2 regions of the Gracilibacillus pellucidus genome follow, and region 1 is predicted to be linked to the other one. Evidence: a T-box and tRNA genes for the amino acid it is inferred to sense, from the RefSeq annotation. Region 1 holds a T-box; the other holds one or more tRNA genes.

The links. The T-box of region 1 lies ahead of glyQ (glycine--tRNA ligase subunit alpha). A T-box ahead of a tRNA ligase gene usually reads a tRNA of that ligase, here a tRNA-Gly.
Region 2: it encodes a tRNA-Gly, which carries the amino acid that the T-box ahead of glyQ (glycine--tRNA ligase subunit alpha) is inferred to sense. The anticodon was not compared.

What each region holds. Positions count from the first base shown of each region.
Region 1 covers NZ_JAWZSR010000004.1:71,069-77,604, forward strand. Annotated here, with positions in the region: gene ybeY (rRNA maturation RNase YbeY) at 1-65, shown strand, start outside; gene SH601_RS08090 (diacylglycerol kinase family protein) at 37-417, shown strand; gene era (GTPase Era) at 1,066-1,974, shown strand; gene SH601_RS08100 (YqzL family protein) at 2,091-2,231, shown strand; gene recO (DNA repair protein RecO) at 2,256-3,008, shown strand; T-box leader at 3,056-3,228, shown strand; gene glyQ (glycine--tRNA ligase subunit alpha) at 3,380-4,273, shown strand; gene glyS (glycine--tRNA ligase subunit beta) at 4,260-6,353, shown strand; gene SH601_RS08120 (pyruvate, water dikinase regulatory protein) at 6,380-6,536, shown strand, end outside.
Region 2 covers NZ_JAWZSR010000001.1:145,270-151,805, forward strand. Annotated here, with positions in the region: gene SH601_RS00660 (PH domain-containing protein) at 1-913, shown strand, start outside; gene zupT (zinc transporter ZupT) at 1,035-1,841, shown strand; gene SH601_RS00670 (lmo0937 family membrane protein) at 1,867-2,001, opposite strand; tRNA gene SH601_RS00675 (tRNA-Gly) at 2,323-2,396, shown strand; gene SH601_RS00680 (ABC-ATPase domain-containing protein) at 2,564-4,279, shown strand; gene queG (tRNA epoxyqueuosine(34) reductase QueG) at 4,281-5,423, shown strand; gene SH601_RS00690 (methylated-DNA--[protein]-cysteine S-methyltransferase) at 5,427-5,939, shown strand; gene SH601_RS00695 (hypothetical protein) at 5,960-6,106, opposite strand; gene SH601_RS00700 (hypothetical protein) at 6,292-6,519, opposite strand.

The sequences.
Region 1 (6,536 bases):
AGAAGAAGATGTTTGGGAGACAAGAGGAGATTTTAAATGGCTTCGGACTATCGCGGGAAAAATAAACTCCATTTTGGCTTGAGATATGCACTAAACGGTATCAAGCTAGCGGTTATGTCTGAACGAAATATTAAAATTCATTTTATCGCAGCCTTATTAGTTGTTATCCTTGGCGTGGTTCTTTCGGTTTCACCAATTGAATGGGCCGTTTTAGCGTTAACAATTGGAGCTGTTATTAGTATGGAAATGATGAATACAGCTTTAGAAAAAGCGTTAGACTATGTAGAACCAAACCATCAACCCAAAATAGGAATTGCAAAGGATATGGCTGCAGGAGCTGTTCTAATTACAGCTATTATTGCACTTTTTATCGCAACAATTATTTTTGTTCCAAAAATCATAACGTGGCTTTCGTAGTCTAAAAGCGATAGTGTTGCTGATTCATGTTCGTTACTCAACGAAATGCGCTCACTCATTCTCTTTTTAGTGAATGGTAAGCACTCGCTACGGCAGAACGCTTGCTTTCCGCAGGCTTGTCTTCAACTAACTTTTCAACAACCTCGGTTGAAAAGTGGATTTTCAGACTGCGCTTTTCCTGCAGGAGTCTACGCATTCTGCCTTCGCTTTTATTATTTTCTTTATTGAATGAGAGAGGAGTATGCTGGTTATATGTCCGATGATTTAGCCTTTTCTTTCGGTAATAAGTCTTCGTATTCCCACTCATAAACAGTAGAACACATTATGTAGCGAAGGAAAAACACGGAGACTCCTGTGGAAACAGTACGAGCTGAAGATCCATTTTCTTGAAGTGATCTTCTTCAAGAAAATTAGCTGAAGCCGTACCCACGGAAAGCGTAGTGTTTTTCCGCAGCGAATTGCCAGTACTCATCATCATTAGAATGGGAGAAAGCTAACTAAACGGAAACTAACGTTTTTAGACAGCGTGGGGGTTGGGATGTATGGTGCAAGTTCGTCACTAGTTTTGTCGAATGTATGAAATTTTTTAAAAGTTATAGTATTATTAGGTTATAGAAAAGCAACAGGATGTAAAGCGGAGGAAAAATTATGAATAACAACCATTTTAAATCAGGATTTGTAGCTATTATTGGGAGACCGAATGTAGGAAAATCAACATTTATGAATCATGTTATTGGTCAAAAAATTGCTATAATGAGTGATAAAGCACAAACAACGAGAAATAAAATACAAGGTGTATATACAGATGAAGCGAAGCAGATTATCTTTATTGACACACCTGGAATTCATAAGCCTAAGCATAAACTCGGAGATTTTATGGTGAAGATTGCGGAAAATACGTTAAATGAAGTAGATGCAATCATGTTTATGATTAACGCTGATGAAGATTATGGTAAGGGAGATCAATTTATTATTGATCGATTACAGTCAATTAAGAAGCCTGTATTTTTAGTTATCAATAAAATCGATCTAGTGCATCCTGATGAACTTCTACCAATTATAGAGCAATACAAGGACAAGTATCCATTTAAAGAGATTGTACCGATTTCCGCACTTGAAGGTAATAATGTCAGTCGTTTAATGGATGTTTTCGCCGAGTATTTACCGGAAGGACCACAATTTTATCCGGAAGATCAAATAACAGATCATCCTGAGCGGTTTATTATTAGTGAATTAATCCGAGAAAAAGCATTACAATTAACAAGAGAAGAAGTACCACATTCGGTTGCTGTTGTGATTGATCAAATTGATAATCGTGGTGATGAGGAAAAAGTTCTTGTACAGGCAACCATTGTGATCGAAAGAAAATCACAAAAAGGAATTATTATTGGTAAACAAGGCCAAATGCTCAAACAAATTGGCAAGCGAGCAAGACAAGATATCGAGCGCTTATTAGGTTCAAAAGTATATTTGGAATTATGGGTGAAAGTGCAAGAAAATTGGAGAAATAAAGAGCAACAATTACATGAATTCGGCTTTAAGCAAGATGAGTATTAAGGCAGTGATGGTCATTTAATACTTGGTAAATATTTTTACTAATTTTTATAACATTTCCGGAAAGTCTAATATTGAACACAATGAAAGATTACCATAAAGGAAAGGTGAGGTTTATTGTGATCGATGTACCTTGGAAAATATTTAGTCAAACAGGCAATATTGAGGCATACTTGTGGATGAAGCAAGTGGAATTAGATGAATTTCAGGAATTGGATGATGAGCCAGATATTTCATTAATTGAAGATACACACTTTTAAGATAACAAAGGATAGGTGAAGCTTGTGTTTGAAAAAGTTGAAGGTTTCATTTTGAAAACACAGGACTATGGAGAAACACATAAAATTGTGACACTCCTGACACCGACTTTTGGAAAAGTCGGTGCGATTGCGAGGGGTGCAAAAAAAACAAAGAGTAGAATGGCTGCTATTACGCAGCCTTTTATTCATGGTTCTTACTTAATTCAACCGGGATCTAGCCTTGCTACGATTCAGCAAGGGGAAGTAATTACATCATTTCGTAAAATTAGAGAAGATATAGTTAAAACGGCTTATACAAGTTACTTAGCTGAACTTACTGATAAGTTAATTGATCCGAAAAAATATAATCCATTTATTTATAAACAACTTCTACATACTGTTGAGCGTATCGATGAAGGGATGGATCCAGAAATTTTATCCATGATCTACGAGTGGAAAATGTATAAAGAAGCTGGTTTTGCTCCTGTAGTTACTAAATGTGTTTCGTGTGGAAATCCACATGATTTAAAAGCTTTTTCTGTGTCAAATGGTGGTCTACTATGTAGAAATTGCCTTTATATTGATGAGCATGCTATTTCCGTTCCTGAAAAAGTCGCCAAGCTTATGGCAATATTTGCGTGGGTAGAATTGGAGCAAATCGGAAATATATCAGTAAAAAGTGAAAATAAGCTATTACTCTCAAGAATTATGGAGCAATACTATGAAGAACACGGTGGCTTTTATTTGAAATCGAAGCGATTCTTACAACAAATGAATAAGCTAAATGAGAAATTATAATTGACAAGTGACGTAATGTTGCGTATGATGTAAAAATAGATGAATAGCGGATTGCAAGGACGGAGAGTAGTATTAGCTAGCTGACTTTCAAGCGAGTTCAGGATGGTGGAAGCTGAACAAGATCAAAGTTAAGAAGGCGCTCCTGAGCAAATTGTGTGAAAGTGGTCATCATATTTCCGATGACAAATAGGGTGGAACCGCGGGCAAACCCGTCCCTATGCCTTATCAGTTGATAAAGCATAGGGACGGGTTTTTTCTTATTTTGACGACTTAATGGAAGTAGATAATCCCAAAAGTAAGTAGTAGCCACTAATTGCAATTGCGCTTGGTAAAAAAATAAAAAGTTCTTTACATAGGAGGATGAAGTACTGATGAATATTCAAGAAATGATCTTAACTTTACAAAAGCATTGGTCAGATCAAAACTGTATTTTAATGCAAGCATATGATGTGGAAAAAGGGGCAGGTACGATGTCACCGATGACCCTTTTACGTAGCTTAGGTCCAGAGCCTTGGAATGTTGCTTATGTAGAACCATCTCGTCGACCGGCAGATGGGCGTTATGGTCAGAATCCAAATAGACTATACCAGCACCACCAATTCCAAGTTATTATGAAACCATCACCAGATAATATTCAAGAGCTATATTTAGAGTCATTGAAAAAGCTAGGAATTGATCCTGCATATCATGATATACGATTTGTTGAAGATAACTGGGAGAATCCTACCTTAGGAGCAGCAGGTCTAGGTTGGGAAGTATGGCTGGACGGAATGGAAATTACCCAATTTACTTACTTCCAACAAATTGGTGGTTTAGAGGCAAAACCAGTAGCAGTAGAAATCACATATGGTATTGAGCGTTTAGCTTCATATATTCAAGATAAGGAAAATGTATTTGATTTAGAATGGACAACAGGAGTTACAGTAGGAGACATCTTCTATCAACCAGAGTATGAGCATTCTAAATACACTTTTGAAGAGTCTAATACAGAGATGCTATTTAACTTATTTTCAACTTATGAAGAGGAAGCAAAAAGTGCCATGGATAAAGGACTTGTCTTCCCAGCGTATGATTACGTATTGAAATGTTCACATACATTTAATTTGCTAGATGCAAAAGGAGTTATTTCTGTTACAGAACGAACTGGTTACATTGGGCGTGTTCGTAATCTTGCCAGAAAAATTGCAAAATTGTATGTAGAAGAAAGAGAAAGATTAGGATTTCCGATGTTGAAAGGAGAAGAGGATCATCATGAAAACAAGTAATGTTTTGTTTGAAGTAGGATTAGAAGAGATGCCTGCGCGTTTTATGGATGACACAGAAAAACAATTGCGCGAAAACACAGTGAAATGGTTAAAAGATATCAGATTAGCTTATAGCAATCTGACAACATACATTACACCAAGAAGATTTGCAGTTCTAATTGAAGGGCTGGATGAAAAGCAAGCTGATCAAGAAGAAGAAGCAAAAGGTCCAGCTGTAAAAATTGCGAAAGATGATGATGGTAATTGGACAAAAGCAGCAATAGGTTTTTCAAAAGGACAAGGAAAATCTGTTGAAGATTTATATGTAAAAGAAGTTAAAGGGATTGAATATGTTTTTGTGAATAAGTTTATCGAAGGGAAAACACGAGATGAACTATTACCAAGTTTTAAAGACATTATTTTAAGCCTTAACTTCCCGAAAAATATGCGTTGGGCTGATCAAACATTGCGTTATATTCGTCCGATTAAGTGGCTAGTGGCATTGCTAGATGAACAGGTTATTCCATTTGAAATAACAGGTGTTCATACTAGCAATGTAAGCTACGGTCACCGTTTCTTAGGAGAAAAAGTGGTGATTACGGATCCTACAGCATATGTACAGATTCTAAATGATCAATATGTAGTAGCAGAAACACAGAAACGTCGAGAACTGATTCTTGCTGGTATCCAACAGTTGGAGCAAGAACATAACTGGACAATTCCAGTAGATGAAGAATTACTTACAGAAGTAACAAATCTTGTAGAGTATCCATCAGTCTTTTCTGGTCAATTTAGCGAAGACTTCTTGCATATTCCAAAAGAAGTACTGATCACATCAATGAAGGAGCATCAACGTTATTTCCCTGTTGAAAACGAGAAACATGAATTGATGCCATTCTTTATCGGTGTTCGTAATGGTACAACAGAACATATTGATACGGTAGCAAGAGGAAACGAAAAAGTTTTACGTGCAAGACTACAAGATGCACAATTCTTCTATGATGAAGACCAAAAATTATCGATTGCAGATAATGTGAAACAGTTAGATCGAATGGTATTCCAAGAGCAATTAGGTACGATTGGTGATAAAGTGAAGCGAGTTGTAGAAATTAGTAAGCTAATAGCAACAGAACTACAACTTACTGACGGACAAGTACAGCAAATTGAACGAGCTGCAACGATTAGTAAGTTTGATTTGGTTACGAATATGGTAAATGAATTTACAGAATTGCAAGGTGTTATGGGACGAAAATATGCAACAATTTTCGGAGAAGATCCGGTTGTAGCACAAGCAATCGAGGAACATTACATGCCAAGAAATGCTAATGGAGAATTGCCATCTAGTGCAGTAGGTTCTGTCGTAAGTATTGCAGATAAATTAGATACAATTGTTGGTTGCTTTGCAGTTGGCTTAATTCCTAGTGGTTCACAAGATCCGTATGCATTAAGAAGGCAGGTACTAGGTATTTTACAAATTAACCAACATAATAATTGGGATTTAAGTTTAGCAGATCTAACAGATAAAGTGCTTGATTTGTTTGTTCAACGAAACATTGCTACTGGAGAAAAAACGGACGTATTCGAACAAATAGAATCATTTTTCAAACAACGTGCTGCATATATTATGAAAGAGGCTGACATTGAGGGAGACATCGTCGATGCAGTGTTAGTAAATGCTATAACAGACATTTCATTCTTAATGGAAAAAGCATTGCTATTAAAAGAAAAACGTGCAGATGCTAATTTTAAAGATAAACAAGAATCACTTGTACGAGTAATGAATCTAGCATTGAAAGCAAAGGAAATACATGCGGTAGAGGAACGTTTATTTGAAAAAGAACAAGAAAATAATCTGTATCAAGCATACGTAACTATGAAAGAGCCGTACCAGGAAGCTTTAAGAGATAAAAATGCTCAAAAAGCGCTTGAAGAGCTATCACCATTAGTAGAGCCAATCCACCAGTTCTTCGACAACACAATGGTAATGGATAAAGATGATAGTATTCGTAATAATCGATTAGCATTATTAAAACTTATTGCAGATCAAGTATTACAATTTGCAGACTTAACTAAAGTCCAATGGAAGCAAACGAAAAGCTAAGCCGAGCTGAGGAGGACAAAACATCTATGGAAAAAGCAATCATATATGTTATATCAGATTCAGTAGGAGAAACAGCTGAGTTTGTTACAAAAGCAGCTCTGAGCCAATTTATGAATGAGAATGACTATGAAATATATCGTATACCATATGTAGAGAACACAGAAGTTTTGCGTGGTGCTGTTT
Region 2 (6,536 bases), on a different contig from region 1:
AGGATCTACATCAGGAAGTTTCGGTATTATTTTAGGTTTATTCGGTGTATTCTTTTCTTCTATTGAAAGCTTTATACCTGATCGTTATTATACACAAGCAACAGAGTGGTTGATTTCACAGGCGGCACAACTGTTGGTTATATATGGTGTTATCACGTTGTTGATCGTATGGTTAATAGGGATTTTGCAAACAGTCATTCAACATTGGAATTTTACAATTACGAGATATGATAAAGAATTATTTATTACAAGAGGTCTGTTAGAGAAGAAACAATCAACTATTCCGTTGAAAAAGATCCAAGCAGTTGGCATGAAAGAATCGATCGTACGCCAACCATTAGGACTTGCTTCATTATATGTTGAGATTGCAAGTGGCGATATCGGGCAGACGCAAGATACACATACCTTGATTTTTCCATTAATGCGTAAAAAGCATATAACTAAATTTTTGCAAGAAATTTTACCAGAGTATCACTATACTACGGAGGGATTAGTTAAATTACCGACAAGAGCACTTCCGTATTATATAGTAAGATCGATCATTTTACCTACAATTGTAACAATTGTCTTTGCTTTCACACTAACAAAGTTTGTTTGGATACCGGCACTCGCGATATTACTTTTTGTAGTTTATGCCTATATTCAATTTAAAACAACAGGTTATCTTATCAATGGTAGAGAGATAATCATTCAGAGTCGCATGTTGACGAAAGATACAGCAATTGTCCCACAAAATAGAATACAATCTCTTCAAAAGAAGCAACACCTATTACATCGTAAGCAAAAATTAGCGACATTAGATGCTTCAATATTAAGTAAATTTATGGGGCGTCATTTTATTGTAAGAGAGTTAAGGCAAGAGGATGTTGATCGGATAGCAGATTGGTACTCTTTTCGAGATAAAGCAGAGTAAAGTATATTAAGGATAATTAGTACAAAATGAAGTACTAATTATCTTTTTTTGTAGTGGTAACTTTTTCATTAATGGGCATATACATAATCATGTTAGTTAATAACAGAGAGGTGTGCGCTTAATGGGATTTGAAGAGGTGATTTGGGCGTTTAGCTTAACGTTACTAGCAGGTTTAGCAACAGGTGTAGGTAGTTTACTAGCGTTTTTTACATCTAGAACAAATACGAAATTTTTATCATGGGCATTAGGTTTTTCGGCGGGGGTAATGATTTATGTGTCGATGGTAGATATTTTTGTAAAAGCACAAGAATCATTAGTGGCTGAACTTGGTGAGAGGAATGGCAGTTGGTTAACCGTTCTTAGTTTCTTTGGTGGCATACTTTTAATAGCGTTAATTGATAAATTTATTCCTAAACAAGGAAATCCACATGAATTAAAAAAAGTAGAAGATATGAAGAAGAAAACGAAGACAGATGATGAGTTGTTGAAAATGGGTATGTTTACGGCGGTAGCTATTACGATTCATAATTTTCCAGAAGGAATCGCTACCTTTACAGCGGCATTACAAGACCCTGCTTTAGGTGTTGTGATTGCAATAGCTGTTGCTATTCACAATATTCCTGAAGGGATTGCGGTATCTGTACCGATTTATTTTGCGACAGGAGATAAAAAGAAAGCTTTTAAGTTGTCCTTTTTGTCAGGGTTGGCGGAGCCTGTTGGTGCCATTATAGCTTTTTTATTTTTAATGCCCTTTTTATCTGAGGTGACTTTCGGGATTATTTTTGGTGCGGTTGCTGGCATAATGGTTTTCATCTCGTTAGACGAGTTATTACCAGCAGCAAGAAAATATGATGAAACACATACACCGATTTATGGATTAATTACTGGAATGGCGGTGATGGCGTTAAGTTTACTACTCTTTATTTAAGTAAAAGCAGGGATTCTCCCTGCTTTTACTTTCTGATAAGTTTAATGATGAACACAATCCCTGCTATTACGAGTAAAATATGAATAAGACCACCAGCTATTTTGAAAAGGAAACCTAACAGCCATGCTAATAATAAAATACCAATAATCGTCCAAATCATCGTATCAGCTCCTTGTATGTTAGTACTTATAATGTATCCTTTTAGCGACAATTTTAAACTTTTTTCGAAAAAATGTTGCATTTATATAAATAGCTTGTTATAATAATCAACGTGGTTTCGTTAAGGAATTGTTAACGAATTTTAATATATTTTTAATATAAAAGATGCGGGTGTAGTTTAATGGCAAAACCCCAGCCACGAGCGAAACTTCTACCGAATAAACTTCGAGTTGTTCCGAAGCATATTCATCTTTGAAAAACTAGCAGATGCAGGAACATGTTTTGCGTAATTTTAAAGGAAAATTTATAAGTAGTTATTTATGCGGGTGTAGTTTAATGGTAAAACCCCAGCCTTCCAAGCTGATGTTGAGGGTTCGATTCCCTTCACCCGCTCCATACATAGGTTTGAACGTAGTGTTTCGTTTTAAAATGAAGCATTACGTTTTTTTAGTCTATCCAAAAGTTATAATGGTTCGCAAAAAGCGAAAGAATATACTTGCATCCTATCATTTACAACTTGTATTGTAGAAAATGAATGAGAACAAATACGAGGGGTTATTAATATGAAAAAATTACAACAACTCTTAAAAACAATAGACGGAAAAGGATATAAAGGATATAAATCCATTCAAGGACGTTATTCTTTTCATCGTTATGAATTGGCAGTTGATTATGTACAAGGGGATCCATTTGCATCACCATCAAAAATTAGGATCATTATTCCTCAAGCCTATCGTCCGTTAAAAGAGGAATGGAAACAGTCAAAAGAAAGAACGGTATATGTAGCGGACCATATTACTAGATCCGTAGCGAAAGCGATACAACAAGAAACAAAGCAATCACGTGGTTCTGGAAAAAGTGGCTTAGTTCACATTGATCAACCTGGTCAAGAAATTTTAGAACGGACCGCAGTACAAGTTAAACAAGATAAGACGATTATTTGTTTATCTGTTGGCTTACCTGCAAATGGTCGGCGTATTAATGGTAAAGAAGCGGAAAAATTATTCTTCACCATTTTGCCATCCGTTCTACGCCACTCAATATTTAGTCTAACAGATCAAGAACTAGAAGAATCAGCTCGATTGGCAGACCAGCATGTCGCTATTCGCAAAAAAATGAAAGAACATAACTGGATTGCATTTATTGCTGATGGTGCGATTTTGCCTAGGGAGAGCGGTGTAACGAGTAAGCCATTAAAAGATGCCGTATCTTTTAAAAGTCCTGAAGAAAATCGTGTGGAAGTGGATATTCCACACAGAAATCAACCATTAACAGGAATGTCGCTTAAAAAAGGCATTAGCTTAATTGTCGGTGGCGGTTATCACGGTAAGAGTACGGTGTTACAAGCTTTGGAGAATGGAGTCTATCCACATATCCGTGGAGATGGTCGTGAATATGTTTTAACAGATTCTGATGCGGTGAAAATTAGAGCAGAAGATGGTAGACAAGTAACGTCTGTCAATATTTCTGCGTTTATTAATGATTTACCACACGGCCAATCAACGACTCATTTTACAACGGAGAATGCAAGTGGTAGTACATCACAAGCTGCAAATGTTATTGAAGCAATTGAAGCCGGTGCGACAACATTGTTAATCGATGAAGATACGAGTGCGACGAATTTCATGATTCGTGATGCGCGTATGCAAGCACTTGTGCATCAAAATAAAGAACCTATTACACCATTTATTGATAAAATTAAACAATTACGAGATGATTTACAAGTTTCTACAATATTAGTAATGGGCGGATCTGGTGATTATTTTGATGTAGCAGATGAAGTGATCATGATGGATCAATACGAACCATTTAATGTAACGAACAAAGCACGTGAAATCATGAAGCAATATCCTGCATCACGTCAGGCTACAATAGAACAACTAACAGACAAAATAAATGAACGTGTTTTCTTACCATCAACACTTCAACTTCAAAAAGGCCAGAAGAAAAAAGTACAGGCTAAAAGTCTAGACACCATTTTGATGGGAAGATCAACTATCCAACTTCAGGATGTGGAACAGTTAGTGGACTCTTCTCAAACAAGAGCTATAGCTGAGCTACTTCGCTATATGGAAGCAGAAGGGGCATTAAAACAAGGAAAATCATTAGTCACATTATTAGATGAAATCGAAGACATTGTAGACCAGAATGGTTTGAGTGTGTTCGCTAAGTTTCCGAAGCAACATCCAGGTGACTTAGCAAGGCCGCGACGATATGAAATAGCAGCTTGCTTGAATCGAATGCGAACAGCAAAAGTTAATGGACAAGGTAGTGAATAATATGGCCTATCAACAATTAAAGGAAGAATTAATCGCATATAGTAAAGAAATTGGCATTGATCAAATTGGCTTTACAAGTGCAGACACTTTTTCGGAGTTAAAAGCACGCTTAGAAGAACAACAGGCATTAGGGTATGCCTCAGGCTTTGAAAAAGGAACAATCGCCGAAAGAACGGAGCCTAAACGATTAATGCCTGGCGCAGAATCAATCATTGCTATTGCTTTAGCATACCCAACGAAAATAAAAAATGACCGAAAAAGTGTTAAAGGTGATCGTCGTGGTATGTTCGCCAGAGCTTCATGGGGAACAGATTATCATATTGTTCTAAAAGAAAAATTAGACAAACTTGTAACTTTTTTAGCAGAAAGAGTACCTGGCTTTGAATCTCGTTCAATGGTTGATACAGGAGAATTATCGGATAGAGCAGTGGCAGAGCGAGCAGGGATTGGTTTTAGTGGGAAAAATACGTTTATTATTTCACCTGAATATGGTACGTACACCTATTTAGGTGAGATAATTACTAATATACCTTTTACTCCTGATGAGCCATTAGGTGATGGTTGTGGAACGTGTACAAAGTGTATTGACGCATGCCCAACAGGGGCACTTGTAGAAGCTGGTAGATTGAATGCGCAGCAATGTTTAGCATTTTTGACCCAAACAAAAGGGTATATGCCTGATGAGCATCGAGATAAATTAGGTAATTTCATTTATGGTTATGAAACATGTCAAGTTGTCTGTCCATATAATAGGGGAGTTGATTTTCACAATCATGAAGAATTTGAGCCCGATCCAGATTTAGTGAAACCACGACTTGTAGATTTACTTGATATATCTAATCGTGAATTCAAAGAAAAATTTGGTAAAATGGCTGGTTCTTGGAGAGGGAAAAAACCACTTCAACGTAATGCGATTCTTGCATTAGCTCATTATAAGGAAACGTCAGCAGTTGATCAGCTCATCGCGTTAATGAAAGAAGATCCACGTCCAGTGATCCGCGGAACTGCTGCATGGGCTCTTGGGAAAATTGGCGAAGACCACGGATTCCGAGCAATAAAAGAAGCGATGCAGAATGAAGCAGACACGGAAGTGATAAAGGAGATGGAAAAAGGTTTGCAGTTTGAACAAAAATCGGAGGTGTAAATAGTGGAAGCTCTTTATTATTACCAATATGAATCACCGATTGGCAGTTTATTACTTGTAAGTTATCAACAAAAGCTTGTCTCCCTTCAATTTGGTACTTTTGAAGATAATGAGAAAGAACTCATTACATGGGCAGGCAAATATAACCTACCTACCGTTTTGCTCGAATCAAAACAAGTCTTAGCTAAAGTGGTCCAACAATTAGAGGAGTATTTTAATAACGATCGCAAAACTTTTTCGATAGAATATACTTTTTATGGTACAACATTTCAACGAAAAGTATGGCAAGCATTAGCGGAAGTAAGCTATGGTACAACATGTTCTTATTTAGATATAGCTCAATCAATTGATGCACCAAAAGCAGTTCGAGCTGTTGGCGGTGCGAATAATAAAAACCCCATATCTATTATTATTCCTTGCCATAGAATAATAGGTAAGAATGGTAAGTTAGTAGGTTATGGTGGTGGTCTTGATAAGAAAGAATATTTGCTTGCACTTGAGAATGCGGAAGCATAACGCTTCCGCATCTATTAACTTTATTCTGCTGCATCTTCTTCATTTGTTTCAGTCGTTTCTTCTGTTTGATCTTCGGAGTCGTTACCATCTTCTTCGTTAGCGCAAGCAGTAAGTGCTCCAAATGCTAAAAAAGTAACTGCTAATAATGAAAGCCATTTCTTTTTCATCTAGTATCCCTCCTTCTAAAACTATTCTAAAAATAGCTATTGATAATTTCAACTAAAAATACCAATTATTAACGTTTTTTAATATAGTTTACATAGAGTTAACATTCGTAAGGAGATAGGGTTCTCCACTGACCGAACATAAAAAAAACAGCAGGGGTATAACCCCTGCTGATAGTAGTCTCGCTTTATTGATTTTCGTCTGTGTTTTCTTCATCTGCTGGAACATCTTCATCCATTGGCGTTTCATCTTCTACTGCAGGGTCATCACCTGTTGTTGGTTCTTCTTCAATTGGAGGTTGTTCTTCTAACGGTGCATCATCTCCAGGAGCAGGGTCCTCGTCTGTTCCACAAGCAGTTAAAGCTCCTACTGTTAATACAGACATTCCTAACAATGCTAAGATTTTTTTCTTCATTTTTAATTCCTCCTTTT